DNA from 3 places in the Methylophilus sp. TWE2 genome. Region 1 is predicted to be linked to each of the others. Evidence: predicted binding sites of a transcription regulator. Region 1 holds the regulator's gene; each other region holds the start of a gene.
What was found. The regulator FliA, encoded in region 1, starts transcription of late flagellar genes. The targets are predictions, from matches to a motif close to CTAAAGTTNNCNNAAANNNTGCCGATANNA.
Positions count from the first base shown of each region.

Region 2: the regulator FliA is predicted to act here: its motif matches at 5,148-5,177, upstream of flgM (flagellar biosynthesis anti-sigma factor FlgM).
Region 3: the regulator FliA is predicted to act here: its motif matches at 3,464-3,493, upstream of ACJ67_RS08955 (flagellin).

Region 1 is NZ_CP012020.1:1,633,917-1,639,996, reverse strand. Features, by position in the region: gene ACJ67_RS07905 (bifunctional diguanylate cyclase/phosphodiesterase) at 1-1,527, shown strand, start outside; gene ACJ67_RS07900 (flagellar motor protein MotB) at 1,524-2,393, opposite strand; gene ACJ67_RS07895 (flagellar motor protein) at 2,393-3,145, opposite strand; gene ACJ67_RS07890 (RNA polymerase sigma factor FliA) at 3,145-3,879, opposite strand; gene ACJ67_RS07885 (hypothetical protein) at 3,897-4,700, opposite strand; gene flhF (flagellar biosynthesis protein FlhF) at 4,702-6,042, opposite strand; gene flhA (flagellar biosynthesis protein FlhA) at 6,045-6,080, opposite strand, start outside.
Region 2 is NZ_CP012020.1:1,827,094-1,833,173, forward strand. Features, by position in the region: gene ACJ67_RS08770 (DegT/DnrJ/EryC1/StrS aminotransferase family protein) at 1-284, shown strand, start outside; gene ACJ67_RS08775 (nucleoside-diphosphate sugar epimerase/dehydratase) at 290-2,209, shown strand; gene ACJ67_RS08780 (ATP-binding cassette domain-containing protein) at 2,296-4,203, shown strand; gene ACJ67_RS08785 (flagella synthesis protein FlgN) at 4,272-4,748, opposite strand; gene flgM (flagellar biosynthesis anti-sigma factor FlgM) at 4,754-5,080, opposite strand; gene flgA (flagellar basal body P-ring formation chaperone FlgA) at 5,250-6,002, opposite strand.
Region 3 is NZ_CP012020.1:1,858,536-1,864,615, reverse strand. Features, by position in the region: gene ACJ67_RS08970 (hypothetical protein) at 1-605, opposite strand, end outside; gene aepY (phosphonopyruvate decarboxylase) at 598-1,773, opposite strand; gene aepX (phosphoenolpyruvate mutase) at 1,801-3,099, opposite strand; gene ACJ67_RS08955 (flagellin) at 3,604-4,401, shown strand; gene ACJ67_RS08950 (flagellar protein FlaG) at 4,474-4,818, shown strand; gene fliD (flagellar filament capping protein FliD) at 4,852-6,080, shown strand, end outside.

The DNA of each region.
Region 1 (6,080 bases):
ATGACGCACCCGTACTGGCTCAATCACCGTGAAGCAGCCAGGGCGTCTGGCATACAGGCGGGCTGGTCTGAACCTATTTTAAGCGCTGAAGGAGAGGTGCTGGGCGCGTTTGCCATGTATTATCGGCAACCCCAAACACCGAGCGCGTTTGAGCTGTCCATGATAGAGCAGGCGGCAAAACTCGTGAGTATTGTCGTTGACCGCCATTTATCTCAAGAGTCTATCCAGAGCCTGGCTTACTATGAACCTGTCACGGGTTTGCCTAATCGTAGAAAGGTGTATGAACACCTGCATCAATTGCGCAAAGAGGCAACCCATGGCCAATGGGGAATGATTTATATAGACCTCGATCACTTTAAATGGGTGAATGAGGCGCATGGCCACACCACAGGAAACCAGCTATTGCATCAAGTCGCAGAGCGCTTGCAGAAGGCAGCTGAACCCCACTTCATCGCCTGCATGGGCGGAGACGAGTTCGTCGTGCTCTTGTCTGGTCTTGCATCTCATGCTGACGAAGCTGCAGAGCAAATGTGGCACATGCAGCGCCAGTTGCAAAAAGTGTTTCAGCGCCCGTTCAAGATAGGGGCACAGAAACTGTCGATCACGGCGAGTATGGGTTTATGTAGTTTTAATGAAACAGATCCTGGCGAGACTGACTATGTGAAAGCAGCTGATATTGCCATGCACAAGGCCAAGCAAGCCGGGCGCAATCAAGCTTGTCTCTATGAGCCGGGAATGCAAACCGAAATTGCAACCAAGGTCATGCTTGAAGCTGATTTGCGTGAAGCCATTGCCCAGCAACAATTACGTCTGTATTACCAAGTTCAGGTAGACCATACCGGGCGGCCGTTCGGGGCAGAGGTCTTGCTCAGGTGGCACCATCCCCAACGCGGGGTGATTTCCCCATTGGCATTTATTTCGGTTGCGGAGAACAGTGGCCTCATTGTTGAGATGGGTCAATGGGTACTTGACCAGGCTTGTGCTCAGATTGCCTGCTGGCAGCAATCTTTAAATACCCGGGAGCTCAGCTTGTCGGTGAATATCAGTGCACGCCAGTTTCGTCAGGCCGACTTCGTAGACATGGTCAAAGCATGTATCCAGCGCCACCAGATTAATCCGAACGCATTGCGCTTGGAGTTAACAGAAAGCCTGTTGCTGGAGAACGTAGACGATGCTGTGTTGATTATGGAAGAACTTAGCCAGCTGGGCATACAGTTTTCATTAGACGATTTTGGAACGGGTTATTCTTCTTTGCAATACCTGAAGAAACTCCCGCTGTACCAGCTTAAAATCGACCGTTCGTTTGTGCATGACCTCGTCACTGACAGTCACGACCGCACCATTGTGCGTACAATTATTGCGATGGCACAAAGCATGTACCTCAATGTGATTGCCGAAGGTGTTGAGACGCAAGCACAGTTGGAGTTGTTATCGAATAACGGTTGCCGTCGTTATCAAGGCTTTTTATTCGGCAAACCGATGCCGATAGAAGCATTTAGCGAATGGTTGCAAGTGAGACTGACTTAAGGCGTGGCTTGCGCGGGCGAGACTTGTGGCTCAGTCGCAGACAAGGCCGGGGAGGGCGTTATCGCTGGCTGTATCTCTTGCCTGTTCGCGATATTGCTACTCTGCTGTGTACTACTTTCTGCCGTTAAAATCCGCAGGGTAATGCGACTATTCAGCGCCTGGGCAAACTCGTTGTCACTACTTGAAACCGGCTTGGTTTCTGCCATGCCCGTTGCGGATAACCATTTGCTGGCAATGCCTAGCCCCGCAAGGCTGGCGGTCACATGTGCAGCTTGCGCTGCGCTCAGTTCCCAACGCTTGGTTTCTGCATCCGTCTGACCATTAAACAAATGCCTGTCGCAGTGACCTTCTACCTGTATGGTGCGATATTCATTTTTTAATTGGCCACTGGCAGCATTCAATACCGCCAGCGCCTGTGGTGTATAGGTGGCCTGGAGACTATTAAACAGCAGGCTGCTTTGTATATCCACCTCTATGCCAAGATCGGATTGGTACACTGCAATCAACTTCTGCTCAATCCAAGGAGTAAGAGTGTTGGCTAGTTGCTGGCCAATCGCATGAACCTTTTCCTGGTCGCGCTGCTTTTTTTCCTGGTACAAATAACTTAAAGGCAACGGTTTAAGCAGAGAGCTCTGATTCTGCAAGTTGGTTTGTGTTTGCGCATCCAGTGTCGTCACCTGGCCTGGCTTGCCTTGAAAAGCCGTCACCACCGCGTCAGAAAGCGCACGGTATTTATTCAGGTTGATGGTTGAGGTGGCATACATCACCACAAAAAAAGCAAACAGCAAGGTAATAAAGTCGGCATAGGAGATCAGCCAGCGTTCGTGGCTTTCTTCCTCATCGTCCCATTTTTTGCGTCTGTACATTACGATCCCCGCAGATGCAGGTATGATTCAAGACGCTCACTGACCAGTTTTGGGTTGTCGCCACGGGCGATAGAGACCCAGGCGTTCAGCAACATTTCGCGGCGCGACATTTCATGCTGAATATGGCCTTTGAGTTTGTTTGAAATGGGCAGGAAAACGAGGTTTGCCAGGGCAACCCCATAAATGGTGGCTACGAATGCAACGGCAATGCCGCTCCCGATTTTCGCCGGATCAGAGAGGTTTTCCATGACATGGATCAGTCCCAATACCGCACCAAGAATGCCGACAGTAGGGGCATAACCACCGGCGGCAGACCAGACCTTTGCGGCTTCACGCTCTTGCATCTCATAGTAATACATATCAATGGCGCAGACTTCACGGATACGGTCAGCAGGGGTGCCATCGACCAGGAGCTGCAATCCCTTGCGTACAAATGGATCTTGCTCTCGCTTGATATAATTTTCCAGTGACAGCACGCTCTCCTTGCGGGCTTGCTGACTCCATTGGTTGATTTTGATCGCGAGCTTTTTCCGGTCGTCGTGCGGATGCACAAAGACCAGGCGCAACATGCGCAGGCCTTTGATAAATGACTTGAGCTCGGTTTGCAGTAGTACGGCACCTGCTGTACCCAGCATCACCACCGCAAACGCTGCCGGCTGCATCAATGAGTTAAGGTGACCACCATCAATCACCTGACCCAGTACCAAACCGGAAAGGGCAATCAGGAGGCCGGCCAGGCTACCCCAATCCATCAAGCGACTCCGGTCCAGGCCCTGTCGCGCATGGAGGCGCGCAAGCGTGCGACCGCCTGGCTATGCAGCTGGCATACGCGGGATTCCGACACATTCATGATTGCGCCGATTTCCTTCAGGTTAAGTTCCTGTTCGTAATACAGGCCCATCAGCATTTTTTCACGATCAGGCAAATGCTCAATCGAGTCAATCAAAGCTTCGCGGAAGTCGCTTTCCAAAAGCGCTTTCACCGGATCACTGCTGTCGTCATCGACGTAACGGTCCAGAAAATGTTCGCCGCCGTCGTCATCCTGAAAATCTTCATAATAAATCAGCTGGTGACCCTGGCAATCGCTCAGCACATCATAGTAGTCTTCGAGGCTGAAGTTCATGTGCTTGGCAATTTCTGATTCAGTCGGTGGCCGTCCCAGCTTTTGTTCCAGTTGCTGTACGGCCACTTCGATATCACGCATGTTTTTACGGATGCCGCGCGGCAACCAGTCGGCACCACGCAATTCATCGAGCATGGCACCGCGTACACGCTGTGAAGCATAGGTTTCAAACTGTGCACCATGCGTATCTTCGTAACGCTGGATGGCATCCATCAGGCCTATCATGCCAGCTTGAACCAAGTCATCGAGCTCAACGCATGAGGGCAGTTTGGCTTTCAGCTGGTAAGCCATTTTCTTGACCAGGCCGCTATGCTGTTTGAGCATCTGGTCGGTATTGTGAGTTGTGCCTTTAGCGGTATACATGTTTTTCCTCTTCTACGTCAGGCAACTGCCAGTGAAGGCATCGTGTTACGTTGCTTTTCGAGACGATGTGCCACTGATTTAAAAGCCAATGCTGTCTGGCCTGGTTTGTGAGTATTAGGTAAAGCATTGTCAGCCCTGTGGCCCGACATTGTTGACGCTGATCTGGTTTCATCGGCCGGTATCGCGCCGAGAAACTCAAGCGTCACGCCCAGGAACTGTTTGCAAACCTGATTCAAACGCATAAAGTATTGTTGGCCTTGATCATGACTCGCCCCAGTGACGACGACGCTCAACGGGACGTCACCATGCTGCTGGCTGATATGTTTAATGGTCACATAAGCCGCTTTGATGGCGGTATCGCTTCTGTCCATTTGAATCACCAGTTCATGCTCAGCGCTGACGGGCAATGTCAGGTCATACGCTTGTGTATCCAGCTGTGTTTCAATCATGACGGTATCGTAGTCATATGCAAGTTGTCTCACTATACCGTCTAGTTGTGTTTTTAAATCTTGTGATAAAGGCGAGGTTAACAGGTCATTTTCAGCCAAACAGCTGAGATCATACCCTTGCGGATGTTTAATAATTCCACGTTTGATAGCGCTGTTATTGGCTGCGATGGCCTGTAAAGAGTAGGGCGTCGCAGGCTGGCGATGGGCATGAATCAACAGCAAACGCTGTTCTGGCATTAGCATGCTCATGGCCAAGTTGCGGATCCAGGCGGTCGCAGGCTGACCATTGGCCCCAATCACACTGATGATACGGGCAGAGGACTTGGCCATGATCCGGCGCAAACCATCTGCTTGGTCACGGTAATTAAACATGCTAGTGCTCCTGTGCGGCCGTTTGCATCATACTGGATATCACCAGGGGTAACTCTTCATCCAGATATTGATAAGGCAGGCTGGCCTGATGTGGTGTCAACACGCGTTCTACCAGTGCCTGTTTGTCTGCCACTTCAATATCCTCAGGCACGCGCTGCCCGCTGGTGGTATAGAACAGGCGCATACGTTCGCGAATCAGCACGTCCAACACATTGCCGATAGCAGCGGCTTCATCCAGTTTGGTGACGATACAGCCAGCAATGTCATGTTTTTTGTAGCTACGCATCACATCAGTCAAAGTGTCGCCTGTGGAGGTTGCATTCAGGCACAATAATTTCTGGATCGGTGAGTCGGCGCGGCTCAACATTGACAGCTGCTCAGTCACTGCCTGATCACGCTGACTGACACCCACGGTGTCTACCAGAATCATGTGCTTGTTTTTCAATTCATTCAGGGCAATTTTCAGGTCCTCTTCATCTTTGACGGCATGCACCATGACACCCAGGATCTTGCCGTAGATACGCAGTTGCTCGTAACCACCAATCCGGTAGCTGTCTGTCGTGATCAGCCCCAGGTTTTGCGTGCCATGTTTCATCACATAACGGGCTGCCAGCTTGGCCGTGGTGGTGGTTTTACCCACACCGGTTGGGCCCACCAGGGCGTAAATGCCGCCACGGTCCAGCAGTGCATCTTCATCGTCCAGCGTATGCAGATTGCGGCTGATCACTTCTTTCGCCCACATTGGGGCCTTGTTCACATCAATATGGTTAGGCATTTTTTCGGCAATCTGGCGCGACAGTGCAGCACTGAAACTGGCAGAGAGCAGAGTGCTCAGCACCTTGGATTTGGCCGGGCTGTGTTGCAAATGGTGTTGCCAGGTCATGGCACTCATCTGGGTTTCAAAATGGCTGCGCATCTGCCGCATTTCCTGCATCATGCCCATCATTTTTTCTTCCAGGGTTTGTGTGGCTACCTGGTAAGCCTGTTCCTGCTGTTGATTGTGCTGTTTCAGCATATCCATAATGGCTGATTCGTGTACCGCTGTTTCTTCAATTGCTTGGGCATTCGCGGGCATGGCAGGCGCAGTGCTTGCCTGAGGCGTTACCTGGCGAGGCTGATCCTTGGCAGTCACAAAGTCGAGCAGACTACGACTGTTATCCATCGATGTTGCTGCTGCGGCCTGGCCCGATGTAGTCGCAATATCGGTTTCCAGCATGGCCATGATTTCGGTACCACCATTGACACTGCGGTTCGCGACAATAATGGCATCATCACCTAATGCTTGCTTGACTTGCGCCAAGGCTTCACGTGCATTTTTGCCAAAAAATCTTCTGATGTTCATAATTATTGCGCTCCGATTAAACTGGTGACACGAATGGA
Region 2 (6,080 bases), 190 kb from region 1:
GGGTGATTGAGCTGAAGAACCAATCTGACGCCGAAAACCACTCGTTCCGCAATGAATTCGTTGCAAGTCTCTCTGAGATGGGATTACCCTGTTTTTCAGGGTCTTGCAGCGAAATATATCTGGAAAAGGCGTTTGAATCTTACTATGATGGTCAAAGAATGAGGAATGCAAAATATTACGCTGAGCGTGCATTTTGTTTGCTAGCGCATCCTACCATTACCGATGACCAGGTTGATCAGGCAGTAAAATTAATCAACACTCTATTGGCCAAATACCACGGTTAGTCACCATGAAAAATAGTCTCCGTCGATTGCTCATTCCTTTGGCTATCTTGCATGACCTGGTAGCGGCTTGCCTAGTATGGATTACAGCATATGCTTTACGCTTCAACTTTTCTATTCCAGATCAATTTTACCAGTCAGTACTCATGATGTTGCCTGTAGTGGTACTGATTGAGATATCTACATTTTATTATGTCGGGCTTTATCGTGGCATTTGGCGCTTTGCCAGCATCCCTGACTTGAAGCGCATTATCAAGGCCGTGGCCATTTCATCGGTGTTATTGAGTTTAGGTGCATTTTCCTTGCAGCCGGAATTAATCATTCCACGCTCGGTGCTGGTCATGAATCCCCTGCTTCTTATCTTATTTATGGGAGGCAGCCGGTTTGCCTATCGTGCATGGAAAGAGCGCCGCCTGTTTAACGTCACGGCTGCGCAAGGCAAACCAGTGATCGTCATCGGTGTAGAAGATGCCTCTTTTAACCTCATCAGAGAACTCAGCAAAAGCCCCGAGTGGCGTGTGGTGGCGATGATAGACCCCAATAACAAGCTGGTCGGGCGTGAAATCATGCATACCAAGATTGAGGGCAAACTGGAAGACATTGAACGCATCGCGGCGAGACATGGTTGCCAGCATTGTATGATTGCCATGCCGGGCAGTCGGCATGAAAAAAGGCGGCTGGCAGTTGAGGCGGCCAACGAAGTTGAGGGCATGGAGGTATTAACCTTGCCAGCCATGTCTGATTTAATTAGCGGCCGTGTCAGCTTATCGCAGATACGCAAAATTGATGTGGAAGACTTACTGGGGCGTGATGTTGTGCAACTGGATACGCATGGCTTGAGTGCGATGCTAGCCAATAAGGTGGTGCTGGTGTCTGGGGCTGCAGGTTCGATTGGCTCTGAGCTTTGTCGCCAGATATTGAGTTTTCATCCGACCCAGTTGATTTGTCTCGATATCTCTGAATATGCCCTGTATACCCTGCAACAGGAGTTTAGCCAGTGGGAGACTGACTCTGAATTACTGTATTTGGTCGCCGACGTTAAAAATCGTGTCCGTTTGCAGCGCATATTGCAGGATCATCAGCCAGATGTGGTGCTCCATGCCGGCGCCTATAAGCATGTTCCCATGATGGAACATTTTAATGTGGTAGAAGCCCTGCAGAACAATGCTTATGGCACTTACCAAATTGCTTCTGCTTGCCAGGCAGCCAGTGTACCTACCTTTGTACTGGTCTCAACAGATAAAGCTGTGAATCCGACCAATGTCATGGGTGCTAGCAAACGTCTGGCAGAGCTTATTTGCCAAGGCCTGCAAAATAATTATTTATCCGGGACACGATTCATTACTGTGCGTTTCGGCAACGTGTTAGGCAGTAGTGGTAGCGTGATTCCAAAATTCCGCGAGCAGATTGCGCATGGCGGGCCCATCACTATTACCCACCCTGAAATCACGCGTTACTTTATGTCTATCCCCGAAGCTGCACAATTAGTGCTACAAGCTGCCACGATGGGCAAAGGTGGCGAGGTGTTTGTGCTGGACATGGGCACACCGGTCAAGATTATTGACTTGGCCCGGGACATGATCAAGTTATCCGGCCTGCAAGAGCAAGATATCCGGATTGAGTTCACCGGCTTACGCCCGGGTGAGAAGCTCTATGAAGAGTTGCTGGCTGATGACGAAAACACTTTGCCCACCAGCCATGAAAAATTGCGTATTGCGCAGGCACGCAGTGCAGATACTGTCTGGTTAACAAACTTGCTGGAATGGTTGACTACCATCCCAAATTTGCAAGAGGCCCAAATCAAGCAGGATCTGCAGCGCTGGGTAGTGGAATATCAGCCTGACACCCGTCCGGCACCAGATGTTTCCTTGCGCGGTGGCATGCTGTCATTGGATACCCTACCCTCGCCTTCATCACACATACACTGATATATTCTTCATCTTTAACTACTAAGTATATTCATGTCGTTTACAATGTAGACCTCATTGAATAAGCACTGTTCTATTTTTTCTTTATGCCTCATATCACGCTTGACAATGCCAGCCTGGCATTTGGTCATCATGCCTTGCTTGCCCAAGCATCATTCCAGTTAGATCCAGGTGAACGCGTTGGTTTGATTGGTCGCAATGGTGCCGGTAAATCCAGTTTGCTAAAAGCGATTGCCGGCACCATCAAACTTGATGAAGGCACCGTATGGCGGGCGCCTAGCGTACGCATTGTCTACGTGCCGCAAGAACCTGATCTCGATGATACTCACTCCGTATTTGAAGCCGTTGCAGAAGGTCTGGGCAGTTTGCAACAAACCATGATTGACTATCACCAGATCACGCATGAGATGAGCTTGCCAGATGCCAATATTGAGGCACTGATGGAGCGCATGCAGGCATTGCAGCATGAAATGGACGCACAAAATGGCTGGGTTGCGCAAACACGGGTGGAGACCGTACTAAGCCGCTTGAAGCTGGATGCAGATGTACTGGTTTCCACACTCTCAGGCGGTTGGCGTAAACGTGTTGCACTTGGGCGTGCGCTTGTGGCAGAGCCTGAAGTCTTGTTACTGGACGAACCGACTAACCACCTGGACCTCGAAGCCATCGAGTGGCTGGAAGATTTGTTATTAGGCTTTAATGGCAGCGTGTTGTTTATTACCCATGACCGTCGTTTTTTGGACAAGTTAGCGACACGCATTACTGAACTTGACCGCGGCAATCTGACAGACTTTGTAGGTAATTTTTCACAATATCAAATCAAAAAAGAAGAGTTACTCGCCGTTGAAGAAACGCATGCAGCAAAATTCGATAAATTTCTGGCGCAGGAAGAAGTCTGGATCCGCCAGGGGATTAAAGCGCGCCGCACTCGTAATGAAGGACGCGTGAGAAGATTAGAAGCACTCCGTTTAGACCGTGCAGCCAGACGTGAGCGCCAAGGCGATGTCAAACTCAACCTGGATGCTGGCGAACGCAGTGGAAAACTGGTTGCAGAGCTTGATCAGGTCACTAAGTCATATGGTGACAAAACACTCATCAAAGGCTTCAGCACACGTATTTTACGTGGCGATAAAATAGGATTGTTAGGACCCAACGGCATTGGAAAATCCACACTATTAAAACTCATTTTAGGGGACATAGAACCAGACAGTGGCGACATTCAGCGTGGCACAAAAGTCAACGTAGCCTATTTTGACCAGATGCGCGAGCAGTTAGATGAAGAAGCCACCTTAGCGGATACCATCAGCCCGGGCTCTGATTTTGTTGAGATTGGCAATGAACGCAAACATGTGATCAGTTACCTGGAAGACTTTCTCTTTCCACCACAACGCTCACGCTCACCTGTGAAATCACTTTCCGGTGGTGAGCGCAATCGTTTACTGTTAGCACGTCTGTTTGCGCGCCCGGCCAATGTACTTGTGTTGGATGAACCAACCAATGACCTGGATATTGATACACTGGAGTTATTGGAGACTCTGTTACAGGATTATTCGGGCACCCTTTTTCTCGTCAGCCATGACCGGGCTTTTCTAGAAAATACCGTCACTCAAGTGATTGCTTTTGAAGGAGAAGGCAAGTTAACCGAATTCGGTGGTGGATACGATGACTGGTTAAGATTCAGCCAGGCTCGCTTGAGTAAACCCGCTCCAACGCAAAAAAAATCTGCTGTGGTTGCGACGTCAAGCACACCTACACAGACAGTCACTTCCAGAAAAAACTTGAGTTTCAAGGAGCAGCGTGAGCTGGAATCGCTCCCCGCAGAAATTGAGGCATTGGAACAAGAGCAATCAGAGATTCAGGCACAATTTGCGCAAGGTGATATTTACAAACAGGCGCCAGATAAGGTCAAACAGCTACAGGACAGGCTTGATGAGATCGAAACACTGGTGCTGGAAAAAATCACGCGCTGGGAAACATTGGAGAGCTTGAGTTAGGGCCTACCTGCGGGGACTTAAAAATAAAACAGCCGAAGGATCACTTCGGCTGTTTTATTTAACGGGGACTAAACGGAATAACTGCCACGTGCGGTATCGGCACGATGTGTTTGGCCATTTTTACCGTAAAACTGTGGGGCAGCGCTCTTGCCGTTCAACGCATCCAGTTTTTCCTGGTTACGCTGAAAGTTTTTGTTAATCAAAATGCCATTGAGGCGATTGAGCTCTTTAGCCTGGACCAACTGTTGTTGGAAGCTGACCCATGCCTGCTCTAGCACAGTGCTGGATTGTTTTTTCAACCAAGCAGACATGCCCTGCTCATTAGGCTCAAACCCAGCGGCAGCAAGCGCCTCATAGCGGGCGTTGGCAGCTGCGCCCAGGGCTTGCAGCAGTTCAACGCGCTTGTCGACCATCTGCTCTATAGCATCCAGATCAGCAGACACCAGGGCGGACTGCTCAGACTGCAAATCATTCAAAAGCTGTGAAACCAGCGCTGCGTCTTTCTCAAAACTGACTTGAGAAGATAAATGATTTGCAGAAGTCATGAGGGTCACCCTTTATTGTTTGGTTGTATCAAATCTTTGACGCTCTGCAACAGGCCATCTGCCACTTTAGCGGTATCTACCGAAAAGTCACCACGCGCAATTGCAGCTTTAATTTCTTCAACCTTGTTGGCATCAAACACTTCGCCAGCTGCCAACCCGCTCTCCAGCGATTGCAACTGCACAGATGCAGAAGACAAGGTCACGTTATCTGTTGAGGCAGCAGTTGTGGATACACCTGCTGCTTTGTCGCTGCCTTTATTGGCAGTACTTTTATCCAACGTTGGCTTGTCTACGCCAACACCCAGTTTTTTAATAGAATCTGAAATGTTCATGCCGTACCTCTTCTGATTTTGAATATGTTCAGGGCTTATCACATCCATCACCCTCATTCGTTAACAGTACTATCGGCATAGTTTAAGCGAACTTTAGTGCTTAATATAGTTTTTATCGCATGTTTATAAATTTCAGACATTTTCAATTAAAAAAACGTTACCCATCTGGTTAAAAACGCACGTCAACCTTACCAGAAGACTGTGCAACGCCTTTGATAATCTGGCCACTGCTGACTTTGACATCCACCACCTGGCCGACATTCGCGGTTTGCATGGCAGTACCATCTGCAGTGATGACAAACCCGTCGCCACGGCTATTCAACTGTACTGTTTGTCCCTGTCTAATCACCGGGATCGCCTTCAGTAGCTCAGGTCTTAATACTGTGCCCAGTGGCAAATTGAGTGCAGCCTGCTTGCCATCAAGCATAGACACATCTGTAATAATCCCTGCAGGTAACTTGCTCAAATCCCCGGATTGCATGACCACATCCGTTGTTTGCACGGGTGAGCCCTGGCTTACAGGCAAGCCTGTCACGGCATATTCACCCCATACCTGAACATCAGCCTGTACATAGAGTGTCCAGGGTTTGGTTTCAGATTGCAGGCAACGGACACCGATGTGGGTTTTACCCCATAAACGGGCACCTTGCACAGTAAACCCTTCCATCAAGCCGCATTCAGCAATGCGGATACGGCTGTCCAATGGCTGGATCTCAATATTCACCTTGCCCGGATACCCTTGTGTCTGGCCCTCTACATACTGCAATACAGTTTGATATACGCGGCTGTGCATGTCACTCGCAGGAACCACTGCGCGCTGATTGGCAATGACAGCGCGGTCGGCCGATTGCACAGGTGAGCTCATCAACCATAACAGGCTGAAGATGACTGACATCAGAAGTTGGACTGGGCGTTGTTTCATGTGCACCATTCTACGCATCCGGGGCAAACTTAATTGCGGAAATAGAGAGGATTTCCTGCGTTTAATTCAAGAATCATT
Region 3 (6,080 bases), 220 kb from region 1:
ATAAATGAGGCGCCTGTCAGGCCAAACAGGCCTTTGCAAGAACTGTAGGCAATGACCTCTGCCAGCCCGTGATCGGCTTCCAGGCCGATAGAGGCAGTCGCGTCCAGCATCAACTGGGCGCCCACGCGGTCTGCCAGGGTGCGTAAATCGCCTATGGGTAACAATAATCCGGCACTAGTTTCGGTATAGCAAGCGACGACCCAGTCGTAGTTGCCATTGGCGGTAGTGATTTCCTGCCAGTCGCAGACCGTAACTGATGAGACCTGGCCGGCATTGCGTTGCGCCATTTGTGCGAAGCTGACCAGGCGCTGGGCGTAATAGCCGCTATCTACGACCAATACCTTGCCATACAGGAAGTTCAGGCTGGCAATTTCAAGCGCCAGGCTGGCAGAACCTTGCAAACGCGCAATTTGGGCGTGGCCGGTCATGGTTTTCAGTGCGGTGAGCACAGCTTCATCTACCTGGCTGTAATCCTGGTCACCACGGCCAAAACAGGGCCGCAGACCGAGCAGGTTTTCCTCCAGCAAACTGGCAGGCCCCGCTGTGAACAGCGCTTTGCGTGCATTTTGCGCAGCGACATGGCTATGAATGGTGGCTTCAGGCATATTCCACCTCGTTTAAAAACTGCATGAAGTCTTGTTTGTTTTGTGTAGGGGTGCGCGTTGGACGACCCAGATCTGCACGTGCGCCCTTACGGCACAGCACTTCTATAAAGCTGCTTTTTCTACTGTGCACTGCCTGTTGCAACACAGTTTTTAGATCTTCTGTCCCAGAAACACTGAAGACCCGCGCATAACCCGCAGCACTGGCAATCTCAGCCAATGGTAATTGTGCGGCGATGGTAGGCTGCCCACCGACGGAATCATGGGCACCATTGTTTAATACGATATGCAGCAGATTAGATTGCTGTGCACTGATGGTCAGGCTGCCCATATGCATCAGCATAGCGCCATCGCCATCAATACAAATGACTTGTCGGTCTGGCTGCGCCAAGGCAATGCCGCAGGCAATCTGTGAAGCATGCCCCATGCCGCCTACCGTGAGGAAGTCACGGCTATGTCCGGCCTGCTGGGCTTTGCGGTATTCAAATAATTCGCGTGAAGCCATGCCTGTGGTGGCCACCACTGCCGCCTCTGCTGGTAATGCGGAGACGATCTGCTGGATCATGTGTTCGCGGCTTTCCAGTGTGGGCAATTTCTCAGTCAGTGTGGCGACCGGTTCAGGTTTTGTTTCTGCTTTTTTGTAGGGCGCAAAGCTCTGTTTGCGTACCACCAGGGCAACCGGGCCTTGTCGCTCAATGGCCTGATTCAATAATGTCTGAATTTGTGCATGGGCAGATTCGATCTCGCTGGTCATGACTTGGTATGGAATATCCATGACATCCAGCTGAGACAGGGTGATCTGCCCTTGTTTGACATGCTGGGGTTCGTCGTGGATCTGCTGGCCATGTTCATCGAGTTCGCCACGCCAGCCGATGACTAGCAACATAGGAATACCGTAGACTTGTGGATCTGCCAATGACGCAATTGGATTGACGATATTGCCGAGGCCGGAATTTTGCATATAGACCAGGGCCGGTTGTCTGGTTGCCAGGTATTGACCGATGGCCAACCCAATGGCGCCACCTTCATTGGCTGCGATCACATGCTGGCCTGCGGCCAGTTTGTCTGAAAAGCAGGCGCATAGCTCTTTGAGTAACGAGTCAGGGACGCCTGCAAAGAACTGTACCTGTTCGGCTTGCAACGCGCTTAAAAAGTCCTCGGCATGTATCATGTTGGTCTCCCGCTTATTTGGTGACGCCTATTTAGTGCCTGGGATCAGTTCCAGTACATCGTTAATCGACATCAGGCTGGACTCAATTTCTGCGGTCCTGCCGTTTTTAAGGATTTCCATGGCCGCATTTTGCATGGCCGGATAGGCCGCACGCATCATGTGGTTGGCATAAATCACCAGATTGAAACCGCGCAAGGCCAGTTCTTCTTCCGTCACGGTGTTGTAACTGGTGGGCACACACACTAAAGGCGTCGTTGGGAACTCTGATTTGAAAATCTTGGCGAATTCAAAGACTTCGTCTGGCGTTTTCTGGCGGCTGTGAATCATGATGCCGTCTACACCCGCACCGACGTAGGCTTGTGCGCGTTGCACGGCATCGGCAATGCCTTTTTCCAGAATCAGGCTCTCGATACGCGCAATCACCATAAAATCATCGCTGACACGCGCAGCGCGCCCAGCAGCGATTTTTTCGCAGAAAGGCTCGATCTCGTCCTGCAATTGCGGTACTTCATTACCAAACAAAGAATTCTTTTTGAGGCCGATCTTGTCTTCGATGATGGTGGCAGAAATACCCAGGCGTTCCATGCTGCGCACATTGAGCTCAAAATGCTCCAGTTTGCCGCCGGTATCGGCGTCCATAATTAAAGGTTTGGTGGTGACATCAAAGATGTCATTGATATTGGATAAGCGGCTGTTGATCTCCACTGCTTCAATATCAGGTTTGCCACGCGCGGTGGAATCCGTTAATGAACTGGACCAGAATCCGTCAAACTGGCAGGTTTTGCCATTGCGCTGTGCTGTGACGTGTTCGGCAATCAATGCCGAGATCGGGTTGTGTGCCTCAATAAAGCGTGAAAGCGGTTTGACCGTCAGCAGGCGTTTCAAGGTGCGGCGACGGATATCCGGTGTGGTACCAAGGGCCTGGATCTGGCTCAACATTTCATTGGAAGACACACCGCGTGTATAAGGAATCTCGATCAGGTGGCCACCATATTCAGCCAGCGCTGCACGGGCGCGGTCACGGTAGGGCACCAAAGGACCTTCCAGCCAGTCATCACCATGCACCATGATGTCTGGTTTGTATTTGAGCAGGTTAGGCGCGTAATCCCATTCTTCCTGCGGCACGACATTCACTACACCACGAATATTGCTGACGATCTGTTTGCGCTGTTCATAGGTCAGGTAGGGCAGGCGTTTATGGTCTGCCACCGCTGCGTCTGACAAAAGGCCAATCGTCACGTCGCCATACTTCCTCGCCTGCTCAATAATATTGATATGGCCATGGTGCAGAATGTCTACAGTCATACCTACATAAACGGATGCCATGCAAAACTCCTTCATAATCTTTGCTACCTAGATATATAAGGCCTATATATAAGGTATGCGAAATGGATAGCCTGATTATGGATGGCTTTGCTTTGGAATGATTTGTAGATAAGCGCGGAAAAGGGGCCTTATATCTTATGAGAGATGGGTGGCATGAATGCTTGTTGGCTAAGGGTGTGTTTAAAAGCCGAATTAAGACTGATTCTCTGTTTAGCTCGGTTAATAGTGATGGCGTTTCTTTTTATAGAATGCATTGGTATAAACAATTTTGTGCAGTTTTTGATTAAAGGCTAAAGATTTTGGTGGAGGGGTCGTAAATAGTTTCAAGTGCATGATTGATCGAAAAAGAAATTTGCAACAAGTATTAAAGAAATTTCGCAAGCGGTCGATAACACAACTAACAACGCTAGATAGCAAACATTAAGTGGTAAATAGCGATCAACGTTGAAAGTAACATGACGATTTGACACTTAACTGGATATACGACTCTAAAGGAGATTTAACATGGCTTCAGTAATTAACACCAACCTGGCTTCATTGAACGCACAACGTAACCTGACTGCTAACCAGTCAAGCCTGAATACTTCTATTCAACGCTTGTCTTCTGGTCTGCGTATTAACAGCGCCAAAGACGACGCGGCTGGTATGGCGATTGCAACCCGTATGGACTCACAAGTTCGCGGTATGGAAGTTGCAACACGTAACGCAAACGACGCGATTTCCTTCCTGCAAACTGCAGAAGGTGGTTTGGCAAGTGCAACAGACGCATTACAACGTATGCGTGAACTGGCTGTACAGGCTGCTAACGGTTCCTACAGTTCTGGTGACCGTGCAAACCTGAATACAGAATTCGGTCAATTGAAGTCAGAACTGACTCGTTTGGGTACAGCAACCAAATTTAACGGTCAGGCAGCCTTTGGTACAGGTTACAGCTTCCAGATTGGTGCTGACAGCGGTGATACCATCAGCGTAGCTTCTGTTGCAGCGGCTTCCTTGGCTGGTTCCTTGTCTACAGCGGCGGCAGCTTCATCAGCAATTACTGCGATTGATGCACAGTTGACAACTTTGAACACTAACCGTGCGACCTTGGGTGCTTACCAGAACCGTTTCGCTTCCGTAGTGAACAACCTGGGTGTGGCTTCTGAGAACATGGCAGCTGCTAAGTCCCGTATCACTGACGCTGACTTTGCTGCAGAAACCGCCAAGATGACACGTGCACAGATTCTGCAACAAGCTGGTACTGCGATGTTGGCACAAGCTAACCAGTTACCTAACAACGTGATGTCATTACTGAGAGGTTAATTCATCCGATGGTAATGCCAAATCCACAGGCCTAGCTCCTGTGGATTTGGCCTAGGTAAAAGGAGCAGCATCATGAGTGATTCAACAGTCAGTGGTGTCGGTGGTGGATTACAGGGAATCCGGGCAGCCAGCAGTTTGAAGCTGGTTAAATATGCTGAGGCTTCCTCTGAAGGCGCTGCCGTAGATGTGAACGATAAAGCTGCACTGAGTGGTGCAGTGAAGAAGTTAAATGAGTATGTAGCCCCGGCGTTGCAAACGATAGAGTTTTCTATCGATGAGGATACCGACCGTATCATTGTGAAAGTGGTGGATACCGAAACACAACAGGTATTGCGCCAGATTCCCAATGAGGAAGTGTTGGCCATCAGTAAAACGCTGGATAAATTACGTGGGCTGGTGGTGAGACAAACAGCCTGATATCGCGTTTAAATAAAGGTTGGGAGATTAAAAATGGCATCAATTGTATCCTCTACAGGCGCATCTGGTCTGCCGATCGATTCGTTGGTCACTGCTCAAATGCAGATCGAGCAGCAGCCTCTCACCGCTATTAAAACCAAGATATCCTCTTACAACACCAAACTTTCCGCTTACAGTACCCTGAAAAGCGGATTAAGTACTTTTCAGACCGCGGTAGACAAATTAGCCACAGCAGCTAAATTCAATGCCCAAACAGTCACTGCCTCTGATAGCAACACCATCAGTGCGACTGCTGATGGAACGGGAGTCAAGGGCAACTACAGTGTGAGCGTCACGCAATTGGCAACTTCGCAGAAGCTTGCCTCTGCCGCTTACAGTAGCGCCACAGACATTATCGGTACAGGTAAGCTGACGATCTCTTTTGGTACCTACACCGCCGCTGACGGCGGTACGCCAGCTTCTTTCACCGCCAATGCCAGCAAATCAGATATCGAGATTGACATCACTTCCAGCAACAATACGCTGGCAGGGATACGCGATGCGATTAATGCCAAAAACGCCTCTGTCACCGCTTCCATCGTCAATGATGGCAGTGGCAACCGACTGGTGATTACCTCCAAGGATACCGGTGAGGTAAACAGCCTGAAGATTTCGGTGGCGGATAATGATGGTAATAATACCGATAGCACCGGCCTGTCTGCGTTGGCTTATGATCCGCTGGCAACCAGCAATAGCATGACCCAGTTGGTCGCGGCCAAGAATGCGCTGCTTACTGTAGACGGCTTGAGCATCAGCAAGTCAAGCAATACCGTTTCTGATGTCATCCAGGGCGTGACCCTGACCCTGAAAGGGGTCACCTCCACGGCCAATGCACTGAGCGTCGATACAGATACAACGACGATAGAGAGTTCGGTAAAAAGCTTCGTGGATGCCTATAATTCGCTGAATACCAGTATGCGTAACCTGACCAAGTTTGTGTCCGCGGGTTCGAGTGCCAATGGCGTGTTACTTGGCGACTCTACGGCGCGCAATATGATGGTGAAGCTTAAGTCCATGCTATCGGCCTCCTCGCCTACAGCGACGACATATAAAACCTTGTCGGATATCGGGGTGAGTATGGGCTCGGATGGCTCATTATCGCTAGACAGTACCAAATTACAAAAAGCCATCACCAATAATGTGAGTGACGTGGCCAAGCTGTTTTCACCGTCTGCCACGACGACTGACTCCCAGGTCACGTTTATGGGCAGTAAAGCCGATAC